3 regions of the Actinoplanes sp. NPDC051851 genome follow, and region 2 is predicted to be linked to each of the others. Evidence: riboswitches for the same ligand, from Rfam matches in the RefSeq annotation. Region 2 holds a riboswitch; each other region holds the start of a gene.
What was found. A riboswitch is a leader RNA that binds a small molecule or an ion and turns the genes downstream of it on or off. The one in region 2 is predicted to bind cyclic di-AMP.

Region 1 (9,305 bases), on a different contig from region 2:
GCCCGTGCCCGCGCGACTCCTGCCCGCGCGACTCCTGCCCGCGCGGGCAGGGACGGCGCGACCCGTGCCAGCGCGGGCACCGGTGGGGCGGGCACCGGTGGAGCGGGCAGGGGTGGAGCGGGCATGAGCGGGGAGGGCACGGACGGGGAGGTCACGGACGGGGCGGGCACGGGTAGGGCGGTGGCCGCGCCGGGGCGCTGGTAGCGGGTCACGAAGTAGGCCAGGCCGAGCAGGGCGGAGGCGGCGATCGCGTCGAGCCAGTAGTGGTTGCCGGTGGTCACGATGACCACCAGGGTGATCGCCGGGTGCATCAGCCAGAGCCCCCGCCAGCGGGCCGACGTCGCGGTGATCAGGGCGATCGCCACCACCAGCGCCCAGCCGAAGTGCAGGCTCGGCATGGCGGCGTACTGGTTGGAGAGCTGGTCGGTCTCCGGGGCGCCGTAGACGGCCGGGCCGTAGAGGCGGCCGAGGTCGAGCATGCCGGTGTCGGTCAGCATCCGGGGCGGCGCGAGGGGGATGACGAAGTGCACCGCGAGTGCCGTGCCGGTGAGGATGACCAGCACGTTGCGGGTCCAGCGGTAGTGCGCGGGGCGGTAGAGGTACAGCCAGATCAGGCAGGCGGCGGTGGCGGGGAAGTGCACGTACGCGTAGTAGCTGTTGATCAGCTCGATCACGGGGGTGCCGAGGCCCAGCAGGGTGTGCTGGGCGCTCAGCTCGCCGGGGAGGTGCAGCCGGCGTTCCAGATCCCAGACGGTACGCGCGTTGTCGAAGGCCTCGCCGACGTGACCGTTCGCGGCCAGGCGACCGATCTTGTAGACCAGGAAGAGGACCGCGACCAGGCCGAGCTCGCGCAGCGCGGCGAGAAGCCGGGAACGCGGGGCGGCCGGGACCGGGTTCCCCGGGACGGCCGGGACAGCTGGGACGGCTGGGACGGCTGGGGTGGCCGGGGTGGCGACGCTCACGGCTGGCTCCTCGGGAGCGGGACGGCGTGATGACGGGCGGGTGAACCCGCGGCACCCGGAGGCGGCGCGCGGGTGACGGCCGGTCAAGGTGAGCCTGAATTCGCCATGACGCTCTCCCCCGTCGACGCTGAGGGAGTCAGCATCCGACCGATCTTGCCTGCTGGGCAAGTTTTTACCGGCGGAAGTGATGTAACGCGCACCGGAAACACGGCCGTTACATTCGTTCGGCCCTACCGGTCGCGAGCAGCACCAGGGTGGCCCCCAGGGCGAGCAGGAGGGGAGCCCACCCGCCCGTCGCGGCGTACGCGAGAAGCAGCGTGACCGAGGCCGCGGCGGCGACCAGGGCGACGGCACGCACCCGGCGGCGCGGCAGCAGGCCGAGCGACCGCCAGGGCAGGCGGCCCGCCGGGAGGAGAACCCGGGCGGCGAACCCGGCCATCACCCCCGCGACGACCAGCGCGACGGCACGGGCGAACCCGGCCGAGGGCGGCCACCGGTGTTCCGCCAGGAGGACCGCCACCACCAGCGGCACGCCCACCCCGAGACCCCGGCGCAACCCGGCGAGCAGCCCGAGGACCGGCCAGGCCAGGGCGGTGCCCTCGATCCGGCCGGGATGGTCGGCGGCGAGCGCGCGCAGCCCCCGCATCGCCTCGCCGACGTGCAGGCGCTCGGCGTTGAGGACGGCGATCAGCCAGCGGCCGCCCGGGCTCTCCGGATCCTCGGCGAGCGCCGCGCGGGTGGCCCGGGCGGCGGCACGGGTCCGCCCGGCGAGGCGCTCCACCTCGGCGAGGACCAGCAGGCTGGGCACCGAGCGGGGGCCGAGCGCGAGGGCCTGCCGGGCGGCGTCGCGCGCCGTGCCGAACTCGCCGGCCGCCGCGCGGGCCCGCGCCAGGACCCGGTAGCCGTCCGGCTCGGCGGGGCGCAGGCCGATCGCCTCGGTCGCGCTGCCGATCGCCTCCGGGGTACGGCCGAGAGCCAGCAGGGACTCGGCCCGCTCGACGCACGCGGCGGCGCCGGTCAGCGTGTTCGCGGCGAGCGCCTCCTCGTGCCGGCGCTGCAGGCGGAGCACCGCGGCGAGCAGCACGAGGAGTTCCGGGTCGCCGGGCGCGGCCGCCAGACCGATCCGGATCTCCTCCTCGGCGGCGGCGTAACGTCCCAGGTCGGCGAGCAGTCGCGCGCGCGACGCCGCCGTCACCGAGACTTGCGCTTCTTGAGGTACGCGGCCAGGTCGTCGTACTCGCCGCTCTGGTTGGCGAACATTGCGACGTTGCGGGCGGTGGTGAACCAGGCGTCGGTGGAGGGCCGGACCTCGCGGGCGGCGGCCAGCATGTCCGACTGGTTGATCATCCGGATCTCGCCGGTGGCGATCGAGTCGCGCATGGCGAACTCGGCGGCCGTCTCGCAGAGGTGGGCCATGTCCGCGCCGGAGAAGTTCTCGGTCGCGGCGGCCACCCCGTCCAGGTCGACGCCGGCCACCGGACGGTCGCGCAGGTGGTACTCGGCGATCGCGGCGCGGGCGGCCCGGTCCGGCGGGAGCACCAGCACGGTCCGGTCCAGCCGCCCGGGACGGCGCAGCGCCGCGTCCACGTCCCACGGGGCGTTCGTGGCGGCCAGGACGAAGACCCCCTCGTTGCCGCCCTGGACGCCGTCGAGCTCGGTGAGCAGCTGGTTCACCACGGTGCGCATCGCCGAGGAGTGCAGCTGGCTGCGCTTGTGACCGAGCGCGTCGATCTCGTCGAGGAAGAGCACGCAGGGCGCGTGGGTACGGGCCGACTCGAAGAGGTCGTGCAGGTTCCGCTCGGAGCTGCCGACCCACATGTTCAGCACGTCGGTGATGCTGAGCGAGACGAACGAGGCGCCCATCTCTCCGGCGACCGCGCGGGCCAGGAAGGTCTTGCCGCAGCCGGGCGGGCCGTAGAGCAGCAGGCCGCCGCGGAGGCTCTTGCCGAAGAGGGCGCGCATCTTCGGGTTGCGCAGCGGAGCGAGGAAGGAGACCTCCAGGCGCTTCTTCACCTCGGCCATCCCGCCGACGTCGGCGAGGGTGACGGTGGAGCGCTCGACGTCGAAGGCGCGGTCGGCGTGGCCCTGGACGGGCTCGTGCTGGTCTCCGGCGGCGAAGCGGGGCGGGACGACGTCGCCGAACTGCTCCTCCATGGCCGCCCAGTCGACGCCGGCCCCGTTGCCCGGCGCGCCGGTGCCGTTTCCGGCCGGGTCGGCGCCGCTCACCGGGTCGGCCGCGCCGGTCCCGCTCGCCGGTCCGGCTGCGTGGTTCCCGGTCGGTGCGCCGTTCGCGGCGCTCCCATTGTCGACATTTCCGATTCGCCCGGATGAATCGGGGGTGGTGGCGCCGGGAGCGATAGGACCGGCGAGGCCGGGGGCGGCGGGTTCGGTGAGTGCGGAACCCGTGGAGCCGGGGGTGGCGGGCTCGGCGAGCGCGGAACCGGTGGGGCCGCTGTGGGGCGTGGTGCCGAGGGCGGCGGCCATCAGGCGCTGGGCGGCCGGGTTGGCGGGGTCGCCCGCGAGGGCCTGAGCGGCGTGGCCGATGGCCTCGGCGGGGCGACCGGCGGAGACCAGCAGTTCGGCGAGGTGCAGCCGGAGCGGCAGGTCGTCGGGGCGGGCCTGCACCGCCGCGGTGAGGCTGTCGATCAAGGCGTCGCTCATGAGAGGCGATTATGCCCGCGCTTCCCGTGCGCGGGCCGCACCACCGCCCGGTCGCCCCTCTCGGCCGGCCCCCACGGGTGCCCCGGGGACCCCGGGACACCCCCGGGAACCAGCCAGGACCTCGCGCGCGGCGACCGGAGCGACCGGTTCGCGCGGGCCCGGGCGTACCGGGAGGGGTCATGGGGCGTGGGTCCGGAAGAAGGTGGTGACGTCCGCGGTGAAGAGGCGGGGGACCTCCAGAGCCGCGAAGTGGCCGCCGCGGGGGAACTCCGTCCAGTGCGGGATGGTGTAGCGCCGGGTGGCCAGCGGGCGGACGGACCGGGTGATGTCGGCGGGGAGGACCGCCACGCCCACCGGAGCCCGGCACGGGGCCGGTGGGGCGCCGAGGCCGGTCTCCTTGAAGAAGCGGGCGGAGGACGCCGCGGTGCGGAACAGCCAGTGGTGGGCGACGTCGGCGATGACGCGGTCCACGGGGACCGGGGTGGACGGGTCGGACCAGCGGTCGAACTTCTCGGCCAGGAAGGCCAGCAGGCCCACCGGGGAGTCGTTCAGGGCGTAGGCCGGGGTCTGCGGCGTCGCCGCGAAGAGGATCTGGTGCGGGTGACGGCGGGCGGCGAAGGCCGTGATCGCGGCGAGGCGGGACCGGTCGGCATCGGAGAGAGAATCGCCGAAGGACGCGGGAGTACCCGGCGGGAGGGGCGTCGGGAGGTAGTTCACGTGGACGGCGGCGACCTCGCCGGGGGCGACGGCGGCCAGGTGGAGGGAGACGCCGGCGCCCACGTCGCCGCCCTGGGCGCCGTAGCGGGAGTAGCCCAGGGCCGACATCAGCGCGGCCCAGGCGGTGGCGACGCGCCGCACCCCCCAGGGGCGGGTGGTGGGGCCGGAGAGGCCGAAGCCCGGGATGGCGGGGACGACGACGTGGAAGTGCTCGGCGAGGGGGCGCACCACGTCGAGGAATTCGACGCTGGAACCCGGCCAGCCGTGGGTCAGCACGATCGGGAACGCGTGCGGGTCGGGGTGGCGCAGGTGCAGGAAGTGGACGCGGTCGCCGCCGATCTCGGCGACGTACTGCGGGAGGGCGTTCCACTCTTCCTCGTGGGCGCGCCAGTCGAAGGCGGCCCAGTGGGCGGCGAGCGCGCGGACCCGGGCGAGCGGGATGCCGTAGTCGTCGCTCGCGCCGGCACCGGGGAGCTCATCGGGCCAGCGGGCACCGGCGAGGCGGGCATGCAGGTCGTCGAGGTCGGACCGGGGGACGTGGAGGCGGAATTCATTCATGTCTCTAACGTTCATATGACTAACGTTAGACTCACTAACGTTAGGAGGGCCAATGTTATCCTGGACACATGGATCATCTGGCTAGCTGGCTGCTGTCACAGACGGCCGCGTACGCGCATCGGCTCGTCGGGGACGGGTTCGCGGCGGTCGGGGCGCGGGGATACCACTACCGGCTGCTGGCGTCGCTGGAGGCGGACGGGGCGGCCAGTCAGGCGGCGCTCGGGCGGCGGACCGGGATCCATCTCAGCGACCTGGTCGGCGCGCTGAACGAGCTGGAGGGGGCCGGCTTCGTGGCCCGGTCACCCGATCCGGCGGACCGGCGGCGGAACGTGATCACGCTGACCGGGGCGGGGGCGGCGCGAGCGAAGGAGCTGGGGGAACGGGTGGCCGAGGTCCAGGACGAACTGCTGGAGCCGCTGTCGGAGGCCGAGCGGGAGCAGCTCACCAGACTGCTGCGGAGGCTGCTCGACCATCATCGGGGCGGGTGACCGCACTGCTCCGGGCGTACGGGAGAAGCTTCCGGGCGTACGGGAGAAGCCGGGGCAGAGAGGGCCGCCACCGCCGGAGCGGAAGCGGCCCTCTGCGCGGAATGACCACTAAGCCGGTCGGCGATAGCCCGCGATCGGCCCTCGATCAATCGTCGCCATCCGCACATAGTCGCCCGTGTGCGGGGCGTGGACCACCATGCCGCCACCGATGTAGATGGCCACGTGGTGCACGTCGGAGTAGTAGAAGACCAGGTCGCCGGGCTTCAATTCGCTCCGGCTGACCGCCTTGGTGGAGTTCCACTGATCCTTCGTGTAGTGCTCCAGGCTGACGCCGACCGAGGCCCACGCCGCCTTCGTCAGACCCGAGCAGTCGTAGCTGTTCGGACCCTCCGAGCCGAAGACGTAGGGCTTGCCGATCAGGTCGCACGCCTTCTGAGCGGCCCGTCCACCCTTGTCGTTGGTGTAGGTGACCGGGCAGGGCCCCGTCTTGTACGGGCCGTCGTCGGCGTCCGACGCCTTGTACGCCGTCAGCCGCAGCTTCTGGAGCGACGTGATCTCCTTCTCGATCGCCACCTTCTTGGTCTTCAGGTCGGCGTCGCGGGTGGAGATCTCGGCGGCAAGCTTGTCCAGGGTCTGCTTGTCGGCGGCGTACTTGTTGCGCAGTTTCACCACACTGGCGATCGAATCCTCGCGGCTCTGGGAGAACTGGTCGAGATACGTGAGCTTCTCGGTCAGTCCGTCGGCCGAGCCGCTCTCCAGGAGAGCCGTGAAGACGCTCGGCGGGCCCTGCATGTAGGCGTCCGCGGCGAGACCGCGCACGTCCTTCATCGCGGCCTCGACCTGAGCCTCCAGCGGATCGAGCTTCTTGGCGAGATCCTTCTGCTGCTTCTGCAGCTTGGTCAGCTTGCCGTGCACGTCGTTGTAGTCCTCGATGACGGGCTCGAGCTCGTTCCACTGCTTGTCGATCTTGTCCTCGACGCTGGACGGCGAGGGTGTGGCGTGGGCAACTGCAGGACCGGTGAGAACGATTCCGGCCGCGGCGACGGCGCACAGCACACTGTGCACCAGGCCGCGCACACCAATCCGTTTCACGTGGGCGCGTTGTCCTTTCTTCCCACTCGGCCGCCGACCGGGTTAGCTGTCGGGTTCGGGCGGGAAGCACGCCCGGCCGCGGGGTACGCGGCTTCACCCCGGGAACGTGGGTCCCCGGCTCGCCTCTCGGCGATTAGGCGGTGGTTCGTCAGATCGGCCGGATGGACGATGGGGGGCTGCCGAACCGGGGACCACCGTACTCGGATCATGGGGCCAAATGAAGCGCGCGCCGGGAGGGATACCGCACGCACACCCCCCGATACGCAGGGTCACCGAAACGGCCAGGCTTTCAGGGCCAGCGTGAGCCAGGGCACCACGACGATCACGGTGGGTAGCACGACGAGCCCGATCGCCCCGGCGCCGGCAACGGCGGTGAGGGGGCTCGAGGTCCGGTCCGGGCCGTCCAGGCGGTCCAGTCGGCGGCGCCGCGCCTCCCCCGCCCGGCCGGCCGGCGCGGCCTCCCCGGCGAGCGGCACGGCGTCGGAGAGACGGGCGAGCGCGGCCCGCAGCGGGTCCGGCCCGGTGCGGCGGCGCGCGGCGTCGTCCGCCACCATCTCCAGCAGCTCGTGTACGGCGTCCAGCGGCGCCCGGCTCCGCAGCGGCGGCGGCACGGCCTGATAGAACGCGGTGAAGCTCTCCATCACCAGCTCGTGCCGGTGCCGCAGGTGCGCCCGCTCGTGGGCGAGGACCGCGTCGACCTGCGGGGCGTCCAGCACACGCAGCACGGCGTCGGAGAGCACCACGCGGGGTTCGCGCCCGGGGACGCAGTAGGCCAGCGGCAGGGGGCCGTCGAGGACCCGTACCTCGTCGCCGCTCAGTTCCTGGTGGCGCTCCACCCGGTCGAGCAGGTCGACCAGCATCCGGTGCCGGGCCCGTCGCGCCCGCGCCCGGTAGGTCACCCGGCCGAGCGAGATCAGCAGCCGGATCACGATCGTCCCGGCCACCAGGAGCGAGAAGACCAGCGCGGCGGCGGTGATCGGGTGCTCGGCGCCGGCCTCGCGGGTCAGTTCCTCGGGGCCGGCGAGCACCACACCGAGGGCGCAGAGCACCGCGGTCAGGGTGATCGCCTGCCAGAGCAGGACGGCGGCGGCCGGCGCGCGGTCCGGCCAGCGTGCGGCGGCCAGCACACCCGGGACGACCAGCGAGAGGGTCAGCCCGAGCGCACCCAGGACGAGTGCCGTCACGTCTCGTTGTTTTTAGCTTCTTCCATGGCGGCCGCAAGGGTACCCGGCGGGAGCTGGCCCAGGAAGTACGCGAGGGCGGCGTCCTGGTCGGTGGTGGAGCTGAGCGCGTCCATCATCAGGGCCGCGGTCATCTCCTCGCGGCTCTGCGCCGGCACGTACCGGTACGCGCGGTCGGCCTTCTGCTGGATCACCAGGCGTTTCTTGGCGAGGCGGTCGAGCACGGTCATCACGGTCGTGTACGCCAGATCACGGTCGCGGCCGACCCGCTCGTGAACCTGCCGTACGGTCAGCGGCTCGCGAGCGTCCCAGAGCTGTGCCATGACCTCACGTTCGAGGTCGCCAAGTGCCATGTGTCCCATCCTACTAGGGCCAGTCGTACTACGTTGCGTAGTATCTACTACGAAGAGTCGTAGAAGGGGCTACCCGATGGACGTGCTCGACCTGACGCGCTTGCAGTTCGCGGTCGTGACGATCTACCACTACCTGTTCGTGCCGCTCTCGATCTGCCTGAGCGCGACCGCGGCCGGGCTCCAGATCGCCTGGCTGCGGTCGCGGAACGAACGGCACCTGCTGCTCACCAAGTTCGTCGGCAAGCTGCTGATCGTCACCTTCGCGGTCGGCGTGGTCACCGGACTGGTGCAGGAGTTCCAGTTCGGGCTCGGCTGGAGCGCGTTCGCGAAGTTCTACGGCGACGTGTTCGGGCCGACCCTGGCGATCGAGGGGATGCTCGCGTTCTTCCTCGAGGCGACGTTCCTGGCGCTCTGGTACTTCGGGTGGGAACGGCTGCCCCGGGCGGTGCACACGGCGACCATCGTGATCGTGGCGGTGGGGACGCTGCTCTCGGCGTACATCATCCTGGCGGCGAACTCGTTCATGCAGAACCCGGTCGCGTACGCCATCGATGCCACCACCGGGCGCGCCCACCTGACCAGCTTCCGGGAACTGATGACCAACGAGGTGGTGCTCGCCGCGTTCCCGCACACGATGGCCGGGGCGATGATGGCCGGCGGCGGGCTGCTGATGGCGATCGGGGTGTGGCGCACTGTCGCGGACAACGCCTTCCGGACGCTGGGGCGGCTCGGCGCGTGGCTGATGCTCATCGGCGGGGCCGGGACCGCGCTCAGCGGGGACCACCTCGGCAAGGTGATGACCGCGGTGCAGCCGATGAAGATGGCGGCCGCCGAGGCGCTCTACGAGACCACCACCGGGGCGCCGTTCTCGGTCTTCGCGCTCGGCAGGCTCGGGCACGAGAAGCCGTTCCTGACCATCGAGATCCCGAAGCTGCTCTCGTTCCTGGGGACCGGGTCGTTCAACGGGACCGTCCAGGGGATCGACGACCTGCAGGCGCAGTACAGCGCGCAGTACGGGGCCGGGAGCTACGTGCCGATGATCCCGGTGGCGTTCTGGACGTTCCGGCTGATGATCGGGGCCGGGGTGCTGGGGATGGCGTTCGCGGCGTACTACCTCTGGGTGTCGGCCGCTTCGCGCCGCCTCCGGATTCCGCTTCTGCCCCGCTTCCTGCAGATGGGTTCGGGTACGCCCACCTGGGTGAAGCGGGTGCTGCTGATCTCGCCGGCACTGCCCGCGGCGGCGAACACGTTCGGGTGGGTGTTCACCGAGACGGCGCGGCAGCCGTGGCTCGC
Region 2 (9,305 bases):
GACCTCCGCCACCCCGGTCGGCTACTCGCTGCAGAAGGTCGACGGCGTCTGGAAGGGCGAGGCCACCAGCACCTTCGGCACGCTGAACTCCGCCACCACCACGCCGACCGAGCCGGAGGAGCCCACCACGGGCTGCACCACCACGGTCACCAACACCATCGCCGAGGTGCAGGGCACCGGGACCGCCTCGACGCTGACCGGCAGCACGGTCACCGTCGAGGGCATCGTCACGGCCGACCACACCACCGGCGGCTTCAACGGCTTCTACGTCCAGACCGCGGGCAGCGGCGGCGACAGCCACGCGGTGGCCGAGGGCGTCGCGTCCGACGCGATCTTCGTGTACGGCAGCGCCGCGAACCTGCCCACCGTCGCGATCGGCGACCAGGTGCGGGTCACCGGCGTGGTGAGTGAGTACAACGGCCTCACCGAGCTGACCGTCGGCGCCAAGACCGCGACCGAGATCTGTGCCACCGGCCAGACCGTGCCGACCGCGACGCCGCTGGCCCTCCCGGCCACCGACGCGGCCCGCGAGTCGGTCGAGGGCATGCTGGTCGCGCCGACCGGCACCTACACCGTCTCGGACCCGTACTACCTGACCACGTACGGCGAGGTGGTCCTCAACGCCGGCAGCTCGGTCGCGAAGGTGCCGACCGACCTGTACAAGGCGGGCAGCACCGAGGCGCTGGCGCTCAAGGCCGCCAACCGGGCGAGCCGGATCCTGCTGGACGACGCCCGGACCACCAACCTGTCCGGCACCGACCCGCAGACCGCGCCGCCGTACATCACCAAGGACGCCCCGATCCGGGCCGGTGACACGGTCAAGTCCTTCGGGTCGCTCGTGCTGGACTACTCGTACGGCGACTGGCTTCTCGAGCCGACCACGCCGATCAGCGCGGACACCAACGAGGCGAACCGCACCTCCTTCACCGCCTCGAACCCGCGGACCAGCGCCCCGGCCGAGGTCGGCGGGGACATCAAGGTCGCCAGCTTCAACGTGCTGAACTACTTCGTCCACTTCGGTGGCGACGCCCGCGGCGCGGACGACGCGGCCGGGCTGGCGAAGCAGCAGGCGAAGATCGTCGCGGCGATCACCGCCCTGGACGCCGACGTGATCTCGCTGATGGAGATCGAGAACTCGGTCAAGTTCGACACCGCCAACCCGCAGCTCGCCCTCCAGACCCTGGTCGGCGCGCTGAACGAGGTCGACGGCGCCGGCACCTGGGACTACGTCCGGTCGCCCGCGGAGCTCCCGTCGGCCGCCGAGCAGGACGTGATCACCAGCGCGATCATCTACAAGCCGGCCAAGGCCACCCCGGTCGGCGCGTCCCGGTCGATCAACGACGAGACCGTCTGGTCGAACGCTCGTGAGCCGATCGCGCAGACCTTCCACGCCGGCTCGATCGACTTCACCGTGGTCGCGAACCACCTGAAGTCGAAGAGCACCTCGGTCACCCCGACCGGCGACAACGTGGACGCCGGCGACGGGCAGGGCGCCTACACCGGCGACCGCAAGCGGCAGGCGCAGTCCCTGGTGGACTTCGTCGAGGACGTCAAGGCGGACAGCGGCACCGACAACGTGATCCTGCTGGGTGACTTCAACTCCTACACCCAGGAGGACCCGATGCAGGTCCTCTACGGCGCGGGCTACACCGACGTGCACACCACCAAGACGAACGGCAAGTCGTCGTACGTCTACGGCGGCGAGTCGGGCTCCCTCGACCACGCGCTCACCTCGGAGTCGCTGACCGACCGGGTCACCGGCGTCGACATCTGGAACATCAACTCGGTCGAGTCGTACGCCTACGAGTACGACGGGTACGCGCCGTTCTACAGCGCCGACCCGTACCGGGCCAGTGACCACGACCCGGTCGTCGTCGGCCTCGACACCGACCCGATCGACCTGCAGCTGCTGAGCATCAACGACTTCCACGGCCGCCTCGAGCAGCCGGCCACCAACACCGGTGGTGCCGCCTGGCTGGTCGGCCTGGTCGACAAGCTGCGGGCGGCGAACCCGTACACCCTGTGGAGCTCGGACGGCGACAACGTCGGCGCCTCGACCTTCATCTCCTCGATCGACTCGGACAACCCGACGATCGACGCCCTGAACGCGGGCGGCCTGGACGTCTCGGCGGTCGGTAACCACGAGTTCGACAAGGGCATCGACGACCTCACCGGTCACCTCGAGGAGCGGGCGGACTTCGACTACCTGGGCGCCAACGTCTACAAGGACGGCGTGCGGGCGTTGCAGCCCTACGCGATCAAGGAGGTCGCGGGCATCCGCGTCGGCTACGTCGGCGTGGTGACCCAGGAGACCAGCGCGATGGTCAGTCCGGCCGGCATCGTGGGCGTGGAGTTCCGCGACCCGGTGGCCGAGGCGAACGCGCTGGCCACCCAGCTCACCGACGGCGACGAGTCGAACGGCGAGGCGGACGTTCTGGTGCTGCTGGCCCACGAGGGTGCGGCGACCGAGAACATCACCTCCGCCGAGGCGCTGCAGGCCGACCCGGTCTTCGGTCCCTTCACCCGGGTGAGCGCCGAGTACGAGGCCATCCTCTCCGGTCACACCCACCAGCCGTACGCCTTCGAGATCCCGGTTCCCGGCAGCACCACCGGTAAGACCCGGCCGGTGCTCCAGGCCGAGGACTACGGCCTGAAGCTGGGTCGCGCGGTCCTCACCATCGACCCGGCGACCAAGGAGGTCACCGCGTCGACGGCCGAGCTGATCGACGTCAACACCACCACCTCGACGGCGCCGGACGCGACCGTCGCCGCCATCGTGACCGCGGCCAAGGCGAACTCGGCCGTGCTCGGCGCGGAGCAGCTCGGCACGATCACCACGGACATCAAGCGGGCCTACAGCGCCACCGGCACCGAGGACCGTGGCTCCGAGTCGGTGATGGGCAACTTCATCGCCGACGTGCAGCTCGACCAGACCAGCGACGCCGGTCGTGGTGGGGCGCAGATCGCGCTGATGAACCCGGGCGGCCTCCGTGCCGACCTGCTCACCGGCGACGACGGCGTGGTCACCTACTCCGAGGCGTATGCGGTGCAGCCGTTCGCCAACGACGTGGTCACCCAGACGCTCACCGGCGCTCAGCTCAAGGAGGTGCTGGAGCAGCAGTGGCAGCCGGCCACCGCGTCCCGGCCGATCCTGCACCTGGGCTCGTCGAAGGGCTTCACCTACGCGTACGACGAGAGCCAGGCGGCGGGCTCGCGGATCATCGCCTCGTCGATGAAGCTGAACGGGGTCACCATCGACCCGGCCGGCTCCTACCGCGTGACCAGCAACTCGTTCCTCGCCGCGGGTGGCGACAACTTCACCACCCTGGCCCTGGGCACGAACCGCGTCACCACCGGTGACAACGACCTGACCATGCTGGTGAACTACTTCGCCAAGTACACGCCGATCACCGCGGACACCGGCGACCGGGCGGTCCCCGGCGTGCTGGACATCACCGCGCCGACCGGTTCGTACACGGTGGACACCACGGCCGAGACCGGCGCGGCGGTGACGCTGACCCAGTCGGCGCTCTCCGACGACGTCAGCGACGCCTCGGCGATCTCGCAGGTGGTCAACTGGGGCGACGGCTCGGCCGCCGAGACCCTCGCCGCCGGCAGCACCTCGGTGACGCACGCGTACACCGTGGCCGGCACCTACACCGTCCAGGTGACCGTCACCGACGAGGCCGGCAACGCCGTCACCGTCGGCGCCGGTTCCGTGGTGGTCAGCGACCCGGTCACCCCGACCAACCCGGACACCACCTCGCCGACCGCGGCGTACAAGGTCAACGCCACCACCCTCTGGCCCGGCCAGTCGGTGACGCTGACCGAGACCGCGCTGAGCGACGACGTCAGCGCCGCTGACAAGCTCACCCGCGTGATCAGCTGGGGCGACGGCTCGACCGAGACCCTGGCCGCCGGCAAGACCACGGCGACCCACAAGTTCGCCACGGCGGGCAGCTACTCGATCAAGGTGACGGTCACCGACGAGGCCGGCAACGCGGCCGACGTCATCGCCGCCACCGTCGCGGTCAAGGCGCAGACCGGCGCCTACACCCTGAGCACGAAGTCGATCTGGACCGGTCAGAGCGTCACGCTCAAGGTCGGCAGCGTCACCAACGCCACCTCGGTGAAGATCAGCTGGGGTGACGGCGCCACCACCACGGCGTCGCCGAACATCGCGGTGTCGCACAAGTACACCAAGGCCGGCACGTTCAAGGTCACGGTGACTCCGGTCAACGCGCTCGGTTCCGGTACGGCCGTGACGGTCGGCTCGGTCAAGGTCACCAAGGACACCTACAAGCCGTCGATCAGCCTGAAGGCCCCGCACTACCCGGCCAAGGTGTCGTCCTGGAAGACGATCACCGGCAAGGTCAGTGACAAGGGTCTGGGCGTCGACAGCGTCAAGGTGAAGCTGGTCGAGCAGCGCTCCGGCAAGTGGTACTACTACAGCCACGGCAAGTGGACCAAGGCTTCCTCGAAGTCGAAGGCCCTCGCCAAGGCGGAGACGCTGACCGCGAAGGTGAGCGGCGGCTCCTGGTCGGTGAAGGTCTCCGGCCTCAAGAAGGGCACGCTGCGCGTCGGCTACTGGGCCAAGGACAAGGCGGGCAACAGCTCGGCGACCAAGGTCTACACGCAGAAGCTGACCAAGTAACAGCATCTTCTCCGGATGCCCCCGTCACGTCAGTGGCGGGGGCATCCGTCCATCCGAAGGCCGCCGCTATCCGAAGGCCGCCGCGCAGTGTCGCAGGAAGGCGGCGCGGGCCGGGCTGGGGCGGTCCTGCCAGACCAGGGCGAGCAGCGCCGGGATCGGCACGTCGTCGATCGGCACGGCGACCAGATCGGGGTGCGCGGCGGCCATCGACTCGCTCAGCACCGCGACGCCGAGTCCGCGCCGCGCGAGCCCGGCGACCGTCTCCGGGGAGGTCGCCACCAGGGCGACCGAGGTCGCCAGACCCGCTGCCACGCGCGCTTGATCGAGCACGTCACGGATGCCGGTCCCCTGCGGGAGAGCGATTATCCCGTACGTCGAGAGCCGCCCGAGGGAGATCCGGGTCAGCCCGGCGAACTCGCCGTCGGCGGGAGCGAGCGCGACCAGGCGTTCACTCGCGATCACCCGCGTGGCCAGGTGCTCCGGCAGTCCCGGGAGCCCGGCCAGGGCGATGTCCAGCGCGCCGGTGCGCACCTGGGCGACGAGCTGGTCGGAGTTCGCCTCGACCAGCTCGACCTCGATGCCGGGGTGATCGCGGTGGAAGGCGGCGAGCGCGTCGAAGAGCGGCGCGATCTCGCAGCCGGTCACCATGCCGAGCGTCAACCGGCCACGGACCAGTCCGCGCACGTCGTCGATCGCCTCACGCAGCCCCTCGACCGCGTCCAGGGCCTCGCGGGCGTGCCGGAGCGCCGCCGAGCCGGCCTCGGTCAGCCGGGCGGTCCGGGTGCCACGGTCGAACAGCTCCGTGCCCAGCTCCTGCTCCAGGGCCTTGACCTGGGCGCTCACCCCGGACTGGGTGATGTGCACGCGCTCCGCGGCCCGGGTGAAGTTCCCCGTCTCGGCCACCGCGACGAAGTACTCCAGCTGCCGCAGATCCATGAGTGGGGATTGTAGGTGCTAGAAGAACCATCTGTTGGACTTGTGGTGGGGTGACGGGCAGGGTGGAGGCATGACCGAAGTCGCCAACAAGCCCGAAGACCTGACCCGCCTCTTCGTCGAGCGGGCCAACGCCAAGGACGCGGCCGGCATCGCCGCGCTCTACGAGGAGGACGCGGTGATGGCCTGGCCGCCCGGCTCGCAGACGGTGGGCCGCACCGCCATCGAGAAGCTCTGGGCCGGGATCCTGCCCGAGTCGCCCCGGTTCGAGCCGGAGCCGCCGCTGCCGACACTGATCAGCGGCGACCTGGCTCTCACCTCCACGCCGCCGAGAGACGGCGCGGGCGCCCGGGCTCAGGTGGCACGACGCCAGCCGGACGGCACCTGGCTGCGGGTGCTCGACCAGCCGGAGTTCCGCCGGACCACCTAGGAGGATCCCTGCGCGGTTCCAGGCGGCTCGGTTCCAGACGGCTCGGTTCCAGGCGGCTCGGTTCGAGGCGGCTCGGTTCGAGACGGCTCGGTTCGAGACGGCCTGCCGCGCGAGGCGTGTCAGATGGCGAGGCGCTGGCCCGGGTAGAGCTTGTTCGGGCTGCTCAGCCGGGCGCGATTGGCCTGGTAGATGTGCTTCCAGCCGCCCGCGACGTGATACCTGTGGGCGATTCCGCTCAGCGTGTCACCGGGCCGCACCACGTAGGTGTGTCCGGTGGCTTTGCGGGTCCTGGTGACGTTGGAGACCAGGCGCATCCGCACGTTCGCCCGCTTGTGCACCGAGGCCGTCCGGTACGCGCGGGTCATGCCCCGCCTTCCGCAGGTGGGCCATGCTCCGATGCCCTGGCCGCGCAGAACCTTTTCGGCGACGGCGACCTGTTCGCCCTTGGAAGCTTGGTTGGCGGTGGACGCGTATTTCGTACCGCCGTAGGAGCGCCAGGTGCTGCGGCTGAACTGGAGACCGCCGTAATACCCGTTGCCGGTGTTGATGCGCCAATTCCCGCCGGATTCGCACTGGGCGACGGCGTCCCAGTTGACGTCGGCCGCGTCGGCCTGGGCGGGCGTGCTGGCGCCGAGCAGGGCCACGGAGCCGGCGATTCCGCACACGGCGGCGCCGAGGACGCGACGGGCCCTCTTTTGGATCTGAACCATGAAATTGTTCTCCTCAACGCCTACGAGGTGAGCTGTCGGGTTCGGGCAGAGGTGCCCGGCCGTCGCGAGACGGCTTCACCCCGAGGCGCGCGCGGCGGCGCGCCGAGGAACTGTGGGTCCCCCGCTCCATGCCTGTGGGTTGTCGTCCGTGACCGAGGCATGGACTCGGCGTTCCGGTCACGGAGTCCGCGGCTGTGCGGACTACTGGTCGGTGGCGTGGCGTCCGTATTCCGGGCACCAGGCCGCTGGCTGTTACCCCAAATTAATTGGTTTGACCTTCCTTTGTGCGGATAAGTCACCATGTTGTCCAGCACCACCTGAAAGAGGAAGCCCGCATTCTGTATCCAGCTAGTGCAGTGGCAGTGCACAATCTCCGACCATGAGCGATCGTGAGCGCGACTTCGACGTGGTCATCTTCGGGGCCACCGGCTTCGTCGGTGTGCTGGTGGCGGGGCATCTCGCCGAGCATGCCCCGGAGGGGACCAGGATCGCGCTGGCCGGTCGCTCACCGGCGAAACTGGAGGCGGCCAGGGCGTCGCTCGGCGTCGACTGGCCGGTGCTCGTGGCCGACGCCGCCGACGTGGAGGCGCTGGCCGCACTGGCCGCCCGTGCGCGTGTCGTGGTCAGCACCGTGGGGCCGTACGCGAAGTTCGGCCTTCCGCTGGTGAACGCCTGTGCCGCGGCGGGCACCGACTACGTTGACCTCACCGGCGAGGTGCTCTTCGCCCGGGACAGCATCGACGCGAACCACGAGCTGGCGAAGAGCACCGGCGCGCGGATCGTGCACTCCTGCGGATTCGACTCGATCCCGTCCGATCTGGGCGTTCACGTGCTGCACCAGCTCGCCGAGCGGGACGGCGCGGGTGAGCTCACCGACACCACGCTCGTGGTCACCAAGATGCGCGGCGGGTTCAGCGGCGGCACCATCGACTCGATGCGCAACCAGGTCGACGTGATGAAGCGTGACCCGAAACTGCGGCGGGTGGCGGGGAGTCCGTATTCGCTCAGTCCCGATCGCAAGGCGGAGCCGGACTTCGGGCGGCAGAACGACATGGAGACGTTCCCCGCCGAGCAGGTCGATCCCCGGCTGCGCGGGCACCTCGCGCCGTTCGTGATGGCGTCCTACAACACCCGGGTGGTGCGGCGCAGCAACGCGTTGCGGGATTGGGCGTACGGGAAACGGTTCCGCTACCGCGAGGCGATGAGCGTGGGCACCTCGCCGCTCTCGCCGGTGATCGCGACCCTCACCAAGGCGGGCATGATGGGGGTCTTCCTCGGGCTGGCGGTGCCGCCGGTGCGGTTCGTGCTCGACCGGGTGCTGCCCGCGCCCGGTACCGGTCCGGACGAGCAGAGCCGCCGCAACGGTCACTTCACCATGGACATCTTCACCACCACCACGTCCGGGGCGCGCTACACGGCCCGGGTCAGGGCCAAGGGCGACCCGGGGTACGCGGCGACGGCGGTGATGCTTGGCGAGTCGGCGCTGGCACTCGCGCTGGACCGGGAGGCGCTGCCGGAGCACGGCGGCGGGGTGCTGACCCCGGCGACCGGGATCGGGGACGCGCTGGTCACCCGGCTGCGGGCGGCCGGCGTGGAGATCGGCGCCCGCAAGCTCTGAGCTCAAGCTTCCGCGCTGCGATCGGCTTTCTTACTGCGATCGGCTTTCTCACTGCGGGCGGCGGGCGATCAGCTCGAAGGTGTGCCAGTGCTTGGGGCCGCTGAACGCCGGGCCGGGGGCGTCCACCTCGTGCCAGTGCTCGATGGTGAGGCCGTCGGCGAGGGCGCGTGCCTCGTCGGCGGTGAGGTAGGTGCCGGTGGGGTCGCCGGCCCACGAGTCGTGCACGCCGAAGACGTCGACGGCCACCCGGCCACCCGGGCGCAGCGCCGAGCGGATCACCGTCCACAGGCGATCGAAGCTCTCCCTGGTCTGGTAGGGGAGGGCGTAACCGGCGTAGACCAGATCGGCGGGCGGCAGCCCGTCCAACTCCTCGAACCCGGCCGCGAGTACCGTGAGCAGGTCGTTCGCCGGGATGTCGAGGGCCGGGCCGCGATCCACGGCGAGCACCCGCCAGCCGGCCCGGAGCAGCGCCTCGGTCTCCCGGCCCGCGCCGCAGCCCAGGTCGACGGCGGTCCGGCCGGCACCGGGACCGGTCAGCGTCAGGGCCCTGCGGCAGAGGTCGCGCACCGGGCGGTCCCGCTGCCGGGCGTTGTACGTCTCCCAGTGCCCGTCATCATGTCGTGTCACCGCACCGATTCTGCCGCGCCGTCCGGATGACCGGCGGGAAGCGAAAGCGGTAATCCGACGGATGGACCGTCCGGAATCCCTTACCCCTTTCATATCGATCGCTACTGGCATCGAACGGGTCCATACGGGCAGGATTTCAAGGTGGCCGCCGACGCTCTGCCCTATCCGCTGAGGTTGCAGGGATCCGGCATCGTCCTGCGCGAATGGCAGCCGGACGACCTGGAGGATCTCGTGACGATGCTGGACGAGCCGGCGATCGCGCGCTGGACACCGATGCCGTCGCCGTTCGACATCGAGGCGGGCCTGGCGTACCTGAAACGCGCACAGACCGGC
Region 3 (9,305 bases), on a different contig from region 2:
GGCTACGGCTTCCCCGAGTCCGGCCAGACCATGGTCAACGTCACCAACGCCAAGCTCATGCGGCTGCTCGTCAACGACGAGCCGTTCGACGTGCGGTACGGCGAGCTCCGCTCCCACGAGCGCACCCTGGACATGCGTGCCGGCACGCTGGAACGGGTCGTCGAGTGGGTCTCGCCCTCCGGGCAGGGCATCCGGGTGCGCACGATCCGCCTGGTCTCCTTCACCCAGCGAGCCGTCGTCGCGATCCTCTACGAGGTCGAGCCGCTGGACACCGCGGCCCGGCTGATCCTGCAGTCCGAGCTGGTGGCGAACGAGCAGCTGCCGCCGCAGAGCAAGGACCCGCGGGTGGCGGCGGTGCTGGACCGCCCGCTGCAGGCCGAGGAGATGCTCGAACAGCCCACCGGCGGCATCCTCGTGCACCACACCAAGGCCAGCGACCTGCGGATGGCCGCGGCGATGGAGCACCTGGTCGAGACGCCCGGCCGGCACGCCATCACCACCGAGGGGCACCCCGACTGGCTGCGGACCACGGTCGCCTGCCGTCTCGAGGCGGGGCAGAAGTTGCGCGTGGTGAAGCTGGCGGCGTACGGCTGGTCCAGCATGCGCTCGCTGCCCGCCCTGCGCGACCAGGTCGGCGCCGCACTGGCCAGCGCCCGGCTGGACGGCTGGGAGGGGCTGGTCCAGCAGCAGCAGGAGTACCTGGATGCGTTCTGGGACCACTCCGACGTCCGCGTCGACGGTGACCCGGAGGTGCAGCAGGCGGTCCGCTTCGGCCTCTTCCACACCCTGCAGGCGGGGGCCAGGGCCGAGCAGCGCCCGATCGGCTCCAAGGGCCTCACCGGGCCGGGGTACGACGGTCACACGTTCTGGGACTCCGAGACCTTCGTGCTGCCCGCACTGACGTACACGCAGCCCTCCGCGGCGGCGGACGTGCTGCGCTGGCGGCACTCCACGCTGGACCTGGCCCGGGAGCGGGCGCAGACGCTCGGCCTCCAGGGCGCCGCCTTCCCGTGGCGGACCATCCGCGGCCAGGAGTGCTCCGGTTACTGGCCGGCCGGCACCGCGGGCTTCCACATCGGCGCCGACATCGCCGACGCGGTCCGGCGGTACGTCCAGGCCACCGGCGACTACGACTTCGAGCGTGAGGTCGGCCTGGAGCTGCTGGTCGAGACCGCACGGCTGTGGCGCTCGCTGGGGCACCACGACCGGCACGGGCGCTTCCACATCGACGGCGTCACCGGCCCGGACGAGTACACCGCGGTGGTCAACGACAACGTCTACACCAACCTGATGGCCCAGCAGAACCTGCTGGCCGCGGTGGACGCCTGCAAGCGCCACCCGGACCTGGCCCGCACGTTCGGGGTGAACGACGAGGAGGCCGCCTCCTGGCGGGACGCGGCGGCTGCCGTGCACATCCCGTACGACAAGGAGCTCGGCGTCCACCAGCAGTGCGAGGGCTTCACCCGCCTGCAGGAGTGGGACTTCGAGGGCACGCCGCCCGAGGGCTACCCACTCCTGCTGAACTTCCCGTACTTCGACCTGTACCGCAAGCAGGTGGTCAAGCAGGCCGACCTGGTCATGGCGATGTACATCCGGGGTGACGCCTTCACGCCGGAGGAGAAGGCGCGCAACTTCGCGTACTACGACGCCCGGACCGTGCGGGACTCGTCGCTGTCGGCCTGCATCCAGGCGGTGATGGCGGCCGAGACCGGGCACCTCGAGCTGGCCCACGACTACCTGGGCGAGGCCGCCCTGATGGACCTGCACGACCTGCACCAGAACGCCCGTGACGGCGTCCACGTGGCGTCGCTGGCGGGTTCCTGGATCGCGCTGGTCGCCGGCCTCGGCGGCATGCGCGACTTCCAGGGGCAGCTCTCGTTCGCGCCGCGGCTGCCCAGCCGGATCAACAACCTGGAGTTCTCGCTGCTCTGGCGGGGTCTGCGGCTGCGGGTGAACGTGACCGCCGACGAGGTCACCTACTCGCTGCGCAACGGCGGGGGGTCGGCCCGGCTCACGCTGCTGCACCACGGCAAGGAGCTGGAGGTGACCCAGGTGCGGCCGGTCACCATGGCCATCCCGCCGGCGGCGCCGGTCGGCCCCGCGCCGTCTCAGCCGGCGGGCCGCGCCCCGGTGCGCCGGAACACCAGCAGCTGATCTTCCCGGTACGCACGAAGGCCCCCGACCGCAGTGGCCGGGGGCCTTTCGTATCGGTGCTCGGTACTTCCTAGAGCAGCGAGACGTGCACGTGGTCGGTGTGGTCGCTCACACCGTGGTACGCGTGCCAGGTCCCGGTCGCCGGGAACCAGATCTGCTTGTACCAGATCACGTAGTAGATGCCGAGCCGGTCGGCGTTGCGCACGAGGAACGCGGTGAGGTCGTTGCCGTACCGCATCATGTCGTTGTTGTGCGCCGACGAGAAGCCGCTCTTCTGCAGTGACCAGTCACACGCCCGGCCCTTGGGGTGCTCGAACGGGCCGCCGTCCCGGTGACAACCGACGAAGCGGTTGAATCCGGCCTTCTTCACCTCCTGGTAGAGGTGCAGCGTCCGCTTGGTGATGCAGCCGTTGGTGGTCGGGTCGTTCTGGGTGCACGACTCGGCGGAGAAGCCGCCGCTGGCGTTGCGCGGCGCCGGATCCGCGACCTTGGAGACCGCGTCGACCATGCCCTGCGTGATGGTCTTGTTGATCCCGGTGTCACCGCCGAGCAGGGCCACCTGCTTGTCGGCCGACGTCTTCTGCTGCTTCTGCACGGCGAGCTGCTGCTGCTCGGTCTTGAGCTCGGCGTCGAGCGCGGTCTTCGCCGTGGTGATCTCGGTGAGCGCCGTGTTCAGCTCGTGCAGCTTCTGGTCGTGCAGCTTGTTGATCTCTTCGAGGGAGATCGCCTTGTTCAGGAAGTCCTGGGACGAGTCGCTGCCGAGCAGGAAGCCGACCGCGCTCAGGTTGCCGGTCTGGTACTGCTGCTTGGCGATCGCGTTGACCTCGGGCACCAGGGCGTCCCGGCGCTTCTCCGCGTCCGAGATCTTGGTGGCCAGCGTCTTCTGCGCCTTCTGCGATTTCGTCACCGCGGCCTTGGCGTTCACGTACCGCCGGTTGGTCGCTTCGAGCTGGTCGGAGAGGAGGTCGGGCTGTTCCTCCTCGTCCTCCTCGGAACTGGTGGAGGAGCTGGCGCTCGGTGCGGCGCTCGCCGGTGCGGAGGGTGCCACCAGGAACGCGGTCGCCACGAGCGGCGCCAGGGCCAATATCAGCCACCGGCGGGGACGTGCGGTCATCAACAATCCTTCCTTGTCACCGCCGACCGGGTTAGCTGACGGGTTCGGGACGGAAGAGATCCCTACCGCGCGAGGCGGATTCACCCCAGTGACCTGGGTCCCCGGCTCGCCCTTGCGGGGCGATTGGGCGGTGGCCTGCCGGCAACTCGGGGGCGGTGCCGTCCGGGCAGGACCGGCGAAGAGTTTACCCGAGATATCGCCATCCATGACGACCGAAGAAATGGCTAAAATCGTTACCGGTCAACGACTTTCCGTAGTTAGGTGACGTCATGTGATTGCCCTGTCGCCATGCGTACGAGAACTGTCGATTCCTCGATCGAGTGGGTATGGTCGGTTCGGTTCCCACCCGGGGACCGCCGCCTAATCGCCCGAGTGGGCGAGCCGGGGAACCATTTCTTCCGGGGTGAATCCGCCACGTGCGGTAGGGATTTCCTTCGTCCCGAACCCGTCAGCTAACCCGGCCGGCGGCCGACGGAAGGAAATGGCCTGTGCAGTCAGTACCTGCGCGGCGACGGTGGGTGGCGATCTTCGCTCTCCTCCTTGCCGCATGCGGGGTGACCGGTATAGCGACGCCGGCCTCCGCCGCGCCCCGCCCGCTCGCCGCGCCCGGTGAATCGGGTGACGACGGTGAGGGCGGCTCCAAGTCCCTGCTCGAACAACTCGACTCCGCCTCCAAGGGTTACGTCGAGGCCAAGGCGAAGCTGAAGACCTCGAAGGCGCAGCAGACCAAGCTGGCCGCCGAGATCAAGACGCTGGACGCGTCGATCGGCCCGCAGCAGGCGGCGCTGGACCAGATCGCGGTCCAGGCGTACACGACCGGCCGGCTCGGCCCGATCAGCGCGCTGCTCACCGCGGACTCCTCGGGCGCCTTCCTGGACCGGGCCATCACGCTCGGCACCGTGGCGGTCCAGCAGAACCAGGCGATCACCGATCTCCGGACCACGCTGACCAGCCAGCAGAAGGCCAAGACCGCGATCGAGGCCACCATCGTCGACCAGCAGAAGCAGGTCAACGTGATGGCCAAGAAGAAGCTGCAGGTCGAGACCGCCCTGAAGAACGCGAACCAGGGTGACGACGCCGACGGCGACAGCGGCAGCGGGGACAGTGCCTCGGCCGACGAGCCCTCCGGCAGCCTCGCCGGCGGGTGCACCGAGAACGACCCGACCACCACCGGCTGCATCACGCCGCGCCTGCTGTACGCCCTCAAGCAGGCCCAGAAGGACGGGTTCACCCGGTACGTCGCGTGCTTCCGGCACCAGAACAGCGGTGAGCATCCGAAGGGCCGGGCCTGTGACTTCGCCGCCGACAAGAACGGCTTCGGCGGGGTCGCCACCGGCGCCAGCAAGACGTACGGCAACAACCTGGCGAACTACTTCATCAAGAACTCCGACACGCTCGGGGTGCTCTACGTGATCTGGTTCAAGCGGATCTGGTTGCCGAGCAGCGGCTGGAAGTCGTACTCCGGGGCCGGCGGGACACCGTCGACCGACCACACGAACCACGTGCATCTCTCGGTGACCTGACGGGACCCGACCGAGACACGAAAGAGAGCCCGGGGCGATCGGCACCCCGGGCTCTCTCCTTCTCGTGGTGCGGTTACCGCTTGTTGAAGGCGTCGTACTCCTTCATGACCTCGTCGGTCGGGCCGTCCGCCCGGATCAGTCCGGACTCCAGCCAGATGCAGCGCTCGCAGGTGTCCCGGATCGACTGCTCACTGTGGCTGACCAGGAAGACCGTGCCGGCCTGCTCGCGGAGCTCGCGAACCCGGGCCTCACTGCGCTTGCGGAACTTCGCGTCACCGGTGGCCAGCGCCTCGTCGATCAGCAGCACGTCGTGCAGCTTCGCCGCCGAGATGGAGAACCGGAGCCGGGCCGCCATGCCGGACGAGTAGGTCCGCATCGGCAGCGAGGAGAAGTCGCCGCGCTCGTTGATGCCGGAGAAGTCGATGATGCCCTGCTTCTTCTCCTTGACGTCGGCCGGCGACATGCCCATGGCGAGGCAGCCCAGCTCGACGTTCTGATCGCCGGGCAGGTCGTTCATCAGGGCCGCGTTCACGCCCAGTAGGGACGGCTGGCCGGCCGCGTAGATCGCGCCGCGGGCCACCGGCAGCAACCCGGCCACCGCGCGCAGCAGGGTCGACTTGCCGGAGCCGTTGCTCCCGATCAGGCCGATCGCCTCACCCTTGTAGGCGACGAAGCTCACACCCTTGACGGCGTGCACCTCGCGGACGTTCGCCTCCTTCTGCCGGGTGACGATCTTCTTGAGGCTGGCGAGCGGGCTCTGGTTGTTCTTGCCGCCGCCCCGGACCTTGTAGATCACGTGGGCGTTGTCGGCGATGACGGTGGGGACGTGCTCGATGTCAGCCACGGCCGTAGCCCTTCTCTCCGCGCCAGAAGTAGACGTAGCCGCCGAGACCCACGACCGCGGCCCAGACGGCCGCCTCGGTCCAGAGCAGGGTCGGCGTACCGGCCAGGACCACGTTCTCCATCAGCGCGTGCCGGAACAGCTCGACGAAGACCAGCAGCGGGTTCGCCTCGACGAGGGCCAGCTTCCAGCCGTGCAGGTGCTCGGTGAAGCGGGTGACCGGGTAGAGGATGGCCGAGCCGTACATCCAGAACCGCATGATGAACGGGATCAGCTGCTTGATGTCGCGCATCTTGGAGCCGAGGCGGGCCATGCCCATCGCCAGGCCGGTGTTGAAGACCACCTGGAGCACCAGCGCCGGGATGACCAGCAGCCACTCCGGGTTGATCGGCTCACCGCTGATCAGCACGATGCCGAAGAGCACCACCAGCGCGGTGAGGAAGTTGCGGGCCTCGACCAGGGCGACCGAGAGCGGGAGGCTGGCACGGGGGAAGTGCAGCGCCCGGATCAGTCCGAGGTTGCCGGTGATCGCGTTGATGCCCGAGTTGACCACCGACTGGGTGAACCCGAAGACGAAGACGCCGATGCAGAGGTACGGGATGAAGTTGTCCACCCCGCCGCGGGTGCCGATCACCACGCCGAAGATGACGTAGTAGACGGCGGCGTTGATTATCGGGGTCAGGACCTGCCACAGCGTGCCGAGGTTGGTCTGGCCCAGCGCCGAGGAGGTCTTCGCCCGGGCATGTGCCGAGATGAAATGCCGGTACCGCCACAGCTGACGTGTGTACTCCGGGAGGCGGATCCGCCGTCCGGAAGAGGACAGTCCGTGGCGCCGAGCCAGCTCCTTGGCGGAGAGCTCGGTGCCGGACTCGGCAACCGCCGTCTCTGGCATGGGGTGGTGCTCCGATCTAGTCGGCCCGTAGGTGGCGGCGGACTCCGGTTGCTTGCGCGAGAACACAGCTAGCAAGCATGACAGGGTGACCGCCGGCGCCGATGGAACGGGTTCGTATCGACGCGGCTGTGACGCTAGCTGACCAAACGGCGGAACGCAACCGTTACGTCGTAGCGTTATAGTCGTACGCGTGGCGACAGTTAAGCGCGCACCAGCCGGAGCGGCGGTGCTCCGGACAGACATCACCGCGGCGATCCGAAACGCGGTCATGAACGAGCTGGCAGAGGTGGGTTACGGCCGGCTTTCGATCGAGGCCGTGGCACGCCGTGCCGGTGTGGGCAAGACCGCGATCTACCGCCGATGGAGCAACAAGCTGGAGATGGTACTGGAGATCATCTCCGATGTGGCGGGTAGGAAAGTGCCACTTCCGGACACCGGCTCTTTTGCCGGTGATCTCCAGCTGTTGATGATGATCGTGAGCCGTGCTCTGCAGCACCGGATCGCGTCTCAGATCATCCCCGACCTGATGGCCGAGGCGGCCCGTAACCCACAGATCGCCGAGACCCTCCAGCGTGTCCTGCGCACGCATCAGGAGGCGGTCGGTGACAAGCTGGTCGGCCAGGCGATCGCCCGGGGCGAGCTGCCCGAGGGGACGGACCCGGCGGTCGCCGTGGACCTGATCCTCGGTCCGCTCTACTGGCGTCTCGCGGTGGCCCGGCAGCCGGTCGGCGACGACTACCTGGAGAAGCTGACCGAAGCGATCCTGGCCTCGCTGAGGGCGACCACCCCGCCGGACTGAGATCCGGATGTCAACCGGTTCGCACCCGACCGCAACTCAAGGTTTCCTGCGGTCGGGTGCGCCGGGGCCGAAGGAAGAGGCCGACCGCCTCGTCCCCGACCCCCGTGGAGCCGGCCTCATGACCTCTGCCACCGACGTCCGCGTCGACACCACCGTGCTGGACGCGACCGCCCTGCTCGCCATCGCGATGGGCGGCCACGACACGGCCGGAGCGCTGGCGGCCGAGTGCCGTCCCCGGGTGGTGACCGACGCGGCGGTGGTCGGCGGGTGGCGCAGTCCCGACGGCGTGGTCCGGCTCTCCCTGCGTACCGACGGCACGTACGCCGGTGCGGTCGCCGGTCGCCGCCGGCCGGCCCGGGGCACCTACCGGGTCGAGGGTGCGTCGATCGTGCTGCACGACGAGAGCGGACTGCCCACCCCGGTCGTCGTCTACGAGGGGGAGCTCGAGATGGCCGGGCACCGGCTGCTCCCGGACTGAGAATCCGCTTCCGCGGCGGGCCGCCGCCCGCGATGCTGAGACGATGATCGATTGGTTGAACGGTCCGGCGGTGACGGCGTTCGGCGTGGCGACCACCTGGGCGGAGGTGCTCGGCTTCGCGACCGGCCTGCTCAACGTGTGGTTGCTGGTCCGGCAGAACATCCTGAACTGGCCGATCGGTGTCCTCAACGTCCTGCTGCTGATGGTCGTCTTCGGCGCGGCCGGCCTCTACGCCGACATGGGCCTCCAAGTCGTCTACGTCGTTCTCGGGCTCTACGGCTGGTGGGCCTGGCTCTACGGCGGCGCCGACCGCACCAGCCTCGTGGTGCGGACCACCACGCGGACCGAGTGGCTCTGGCTGACGGTGGCCGGGGTCGTGCTCACCGGCGGGCTCTGGCTCTTCCTGGACCGGCTCACCGGCTCCACCGTGCCGTTCGCCGACGCGCTCACCACGGCGGTCTCGCTGGTCGCCACGTACGGCCAGACGCGCAAGCTGGTGGAGAGCTGGTGGCTCTGGATCGCCGCCGACGTGGTCTACATCCCGCTTTACGGCTACAAGAACCTCTGGCTCACCGCGATCCTCTACGTGGCCTTCATGGCCCTCTGCGTCGCCGGTCTGCGCTCCTGGCGGGGCGTGCTGCGGGCCCAGCGCGACGCTGCGGTCCCGGCGTGAGGTACCGGCACGGTCTGGTGGTCGGCAAGTTCTACCCGCCGCACGCCGGGCACCACGCGCTGATCGACGCCGCCGCGGACGCCTGCGATCGGGTCACCGTGGTGGTCGCGCCCTCCTCGGCCGAGAGCATCCCGCTGGACCTCCGGCTGGAGTGGCTCCGCGAGGCGCACGGTCCGCACGTCCGCTTCGTCGGGGTGTACGACGATCATCCGATCGACTACGCCGATCCGGCCGTCTGGGACCTGCACATGCGGGTGTTCCGGGCCGCGGTCGGCGCCGACCGGGTGGACGTCGTCTTCAGTTCTGAGGCGTACGGCGCGGAGCTCTCCCGCCGCTTCGGCGCCGGGGCGGTCCTGGTCGACCCGGGCCGGGCGCGGGTACCGGTCTCCGGCACCGCGATCCGGGCCGATCCGGTCGCGTACTGGGAACACCTCGGCCCGGGCGCACGCGCCTGGCTGACCCGCCGGGTCATCGTGGTCGGCGCCGAGTCGACCGGCACCACCGCGATGGCGCGCGCCCTGGCCCGCCACTACCGGACCCGCGGTGGCGTCTGGTCCACCACCCGCTGGGTGCCCGAGTACGGCCGGGAGCTGACCGAGCGCAAGCTGGCCGTGCTGCGCGAATCCCGCCCGTCGGCGACCGTCTTCGACGTGGTCTGGGACCGGGACGACTTCGTCGCGGTGGCCGAGGAGCAGCGCGCGGCGGAGGACGCGGCGGCCCGCTCCGGCTCGCCGGTGCTCTTCGGTGACACCGACGCGTTCGCCACCACGATCTGGGAGGAGCGGTATCTCGGCAGCACCTCGGTGAAGGTGCGCGAGCTGGTCCGTGACC

Region 1: it holds a riboswitch for cyclic di-AMP, as region 2 does, so the genes downstream of both, AB0M08_RS39565 (NlpC/P60 family protein) here and AB0M08_RS30540 (transglycosylase family protein) in region 2, are expected to answer to the same signal.
Region 3: it holds a riboswitch for cyclic di-AMP, as region 2 does, so the genes downstream of both, AB0M08_RS27065 (hypothetical protein) here and AB0M08_RS30540 (transglycosylase family protein) in region 2, are expected to answer to the same signal.

Annotation. Positions count from the first base shown of each region.
Region 1 covers NZ_JBFAYF010000066.1:26,784-36,088, reverse strand. The annotation lists gene AB0M08_RS39590 (phosphatase PAP2 family protein) at 1-962, opposite strand, end outside; gene AB0M08_RS39585 (tetratricopeptide repeat protein) at 1,177-2,157, opposite strand; gene AB0M08_RS39580 (AAA family ATPase) at 2,154-3,623, opposite strand; gene AB0M08_RS39575 (epoxide hydrolase family protein) at 3,801-4,898, opposite strand; gene AB0M08_RS39570 (MarR family transcriptional regulator) at 4,967-5,386, shown strand; gene AB0M08_RS39565 (NlpC/P60 family protein) at 5,495-6,478, opposite strand; cyclic di-AMP (ydaO/yuaA leader) riboswitch at 6,495-6,628, opposite strand; gene AB0M08_RS39560 (M56 family metallopeptidase) at 6,748-7,662, opposite strand; gene AB0M08_RS39555 (BlaI/MecI/CopY family transcriptional regulator) at 7,659-8,012, opposite strand; gene AB0M08_RS39550 (cytochrome ubiquinol oxidase subunit I) at 8,089-9,305, shown strand, end outside.
Region 2 covers NZ_JBFAYF010000038.1:47,503-56,807, reverse strand. The annotation lists gene AB0M08_RS30555 (ExeM/NucH family extracellular endonuclease) at 1-4,654, shown strand, start outside; gene AB0M08_RS30550 (LysR family transcriptional regulator) at 4,721-5,590, opposite strand; gene AB0M08_RS30545 (nuclear transport factor 2 family protein) at 5,661-6,017, shown strand; gene AB0M08_RS30540 (transglycosylase family protein) at 6,137-6,727, opposite strand; cyclic di-AMP (ydaO/yuaA leader) riboswitch at 6,730-6,908, opposite strand; gene AB0M08_RS30535 (saccharopine dehydrogenase NADP-binding domain-containing protein) at 7,107-8,345, shown strand; gene AB0M08_RS30530 (class I SAM-dependent methyltransferase) at 8,394-8,972, opposite strand; gene AB0M08_RS30525 (GNAT family N-acetyltransferase) at 9,114-9,305, shown strand, end outside.
Region 3 covers NZ_JBFAYF010000031.1:52,197-61,501, forward strand. The annotation lists gene AB0M08_RS27060 (glycoside hydrolase family 65 protein) at 1-2,154, shown strand, start outside; gene AB0M08_RS27065 (hypothetical protein) at 2,225-3,268, opposite strand; cyclic di-AMP (ydaO/yuaA leader) riboswitch at 3,272-3,408, opposite strand; cyclic di-AMP (ydaO/yuaA leader) riboswitch at 3,616-3,751, shown strand; gene AB0M08_RS27070 (hypothetical protein) at 3,823-4,791, shown strand; gene AB0M08_RS27075 (ABC transporter ATP-binding protein) at 4,865-5,635, opposite strand; gene AB0M08_RS27080 (ABC transporter permease) at 5,628-6,524, opposite strand; gene AB0M08_RS27085 (TetR/AcrR family transcriptional regulator) at 6,751-7,323, shown strand; gene AB0M08_RS27090 (Atu4866 domain-containing protein) at 7,442-7,801, shown strand; gene pnuC (nicotinamide riboside transporter PnuC) at 7,845-8,474, shown strand; gene AB0M08_RS27100 (AAA family ATPase) at 8,471-9,305, shown strand, end outside.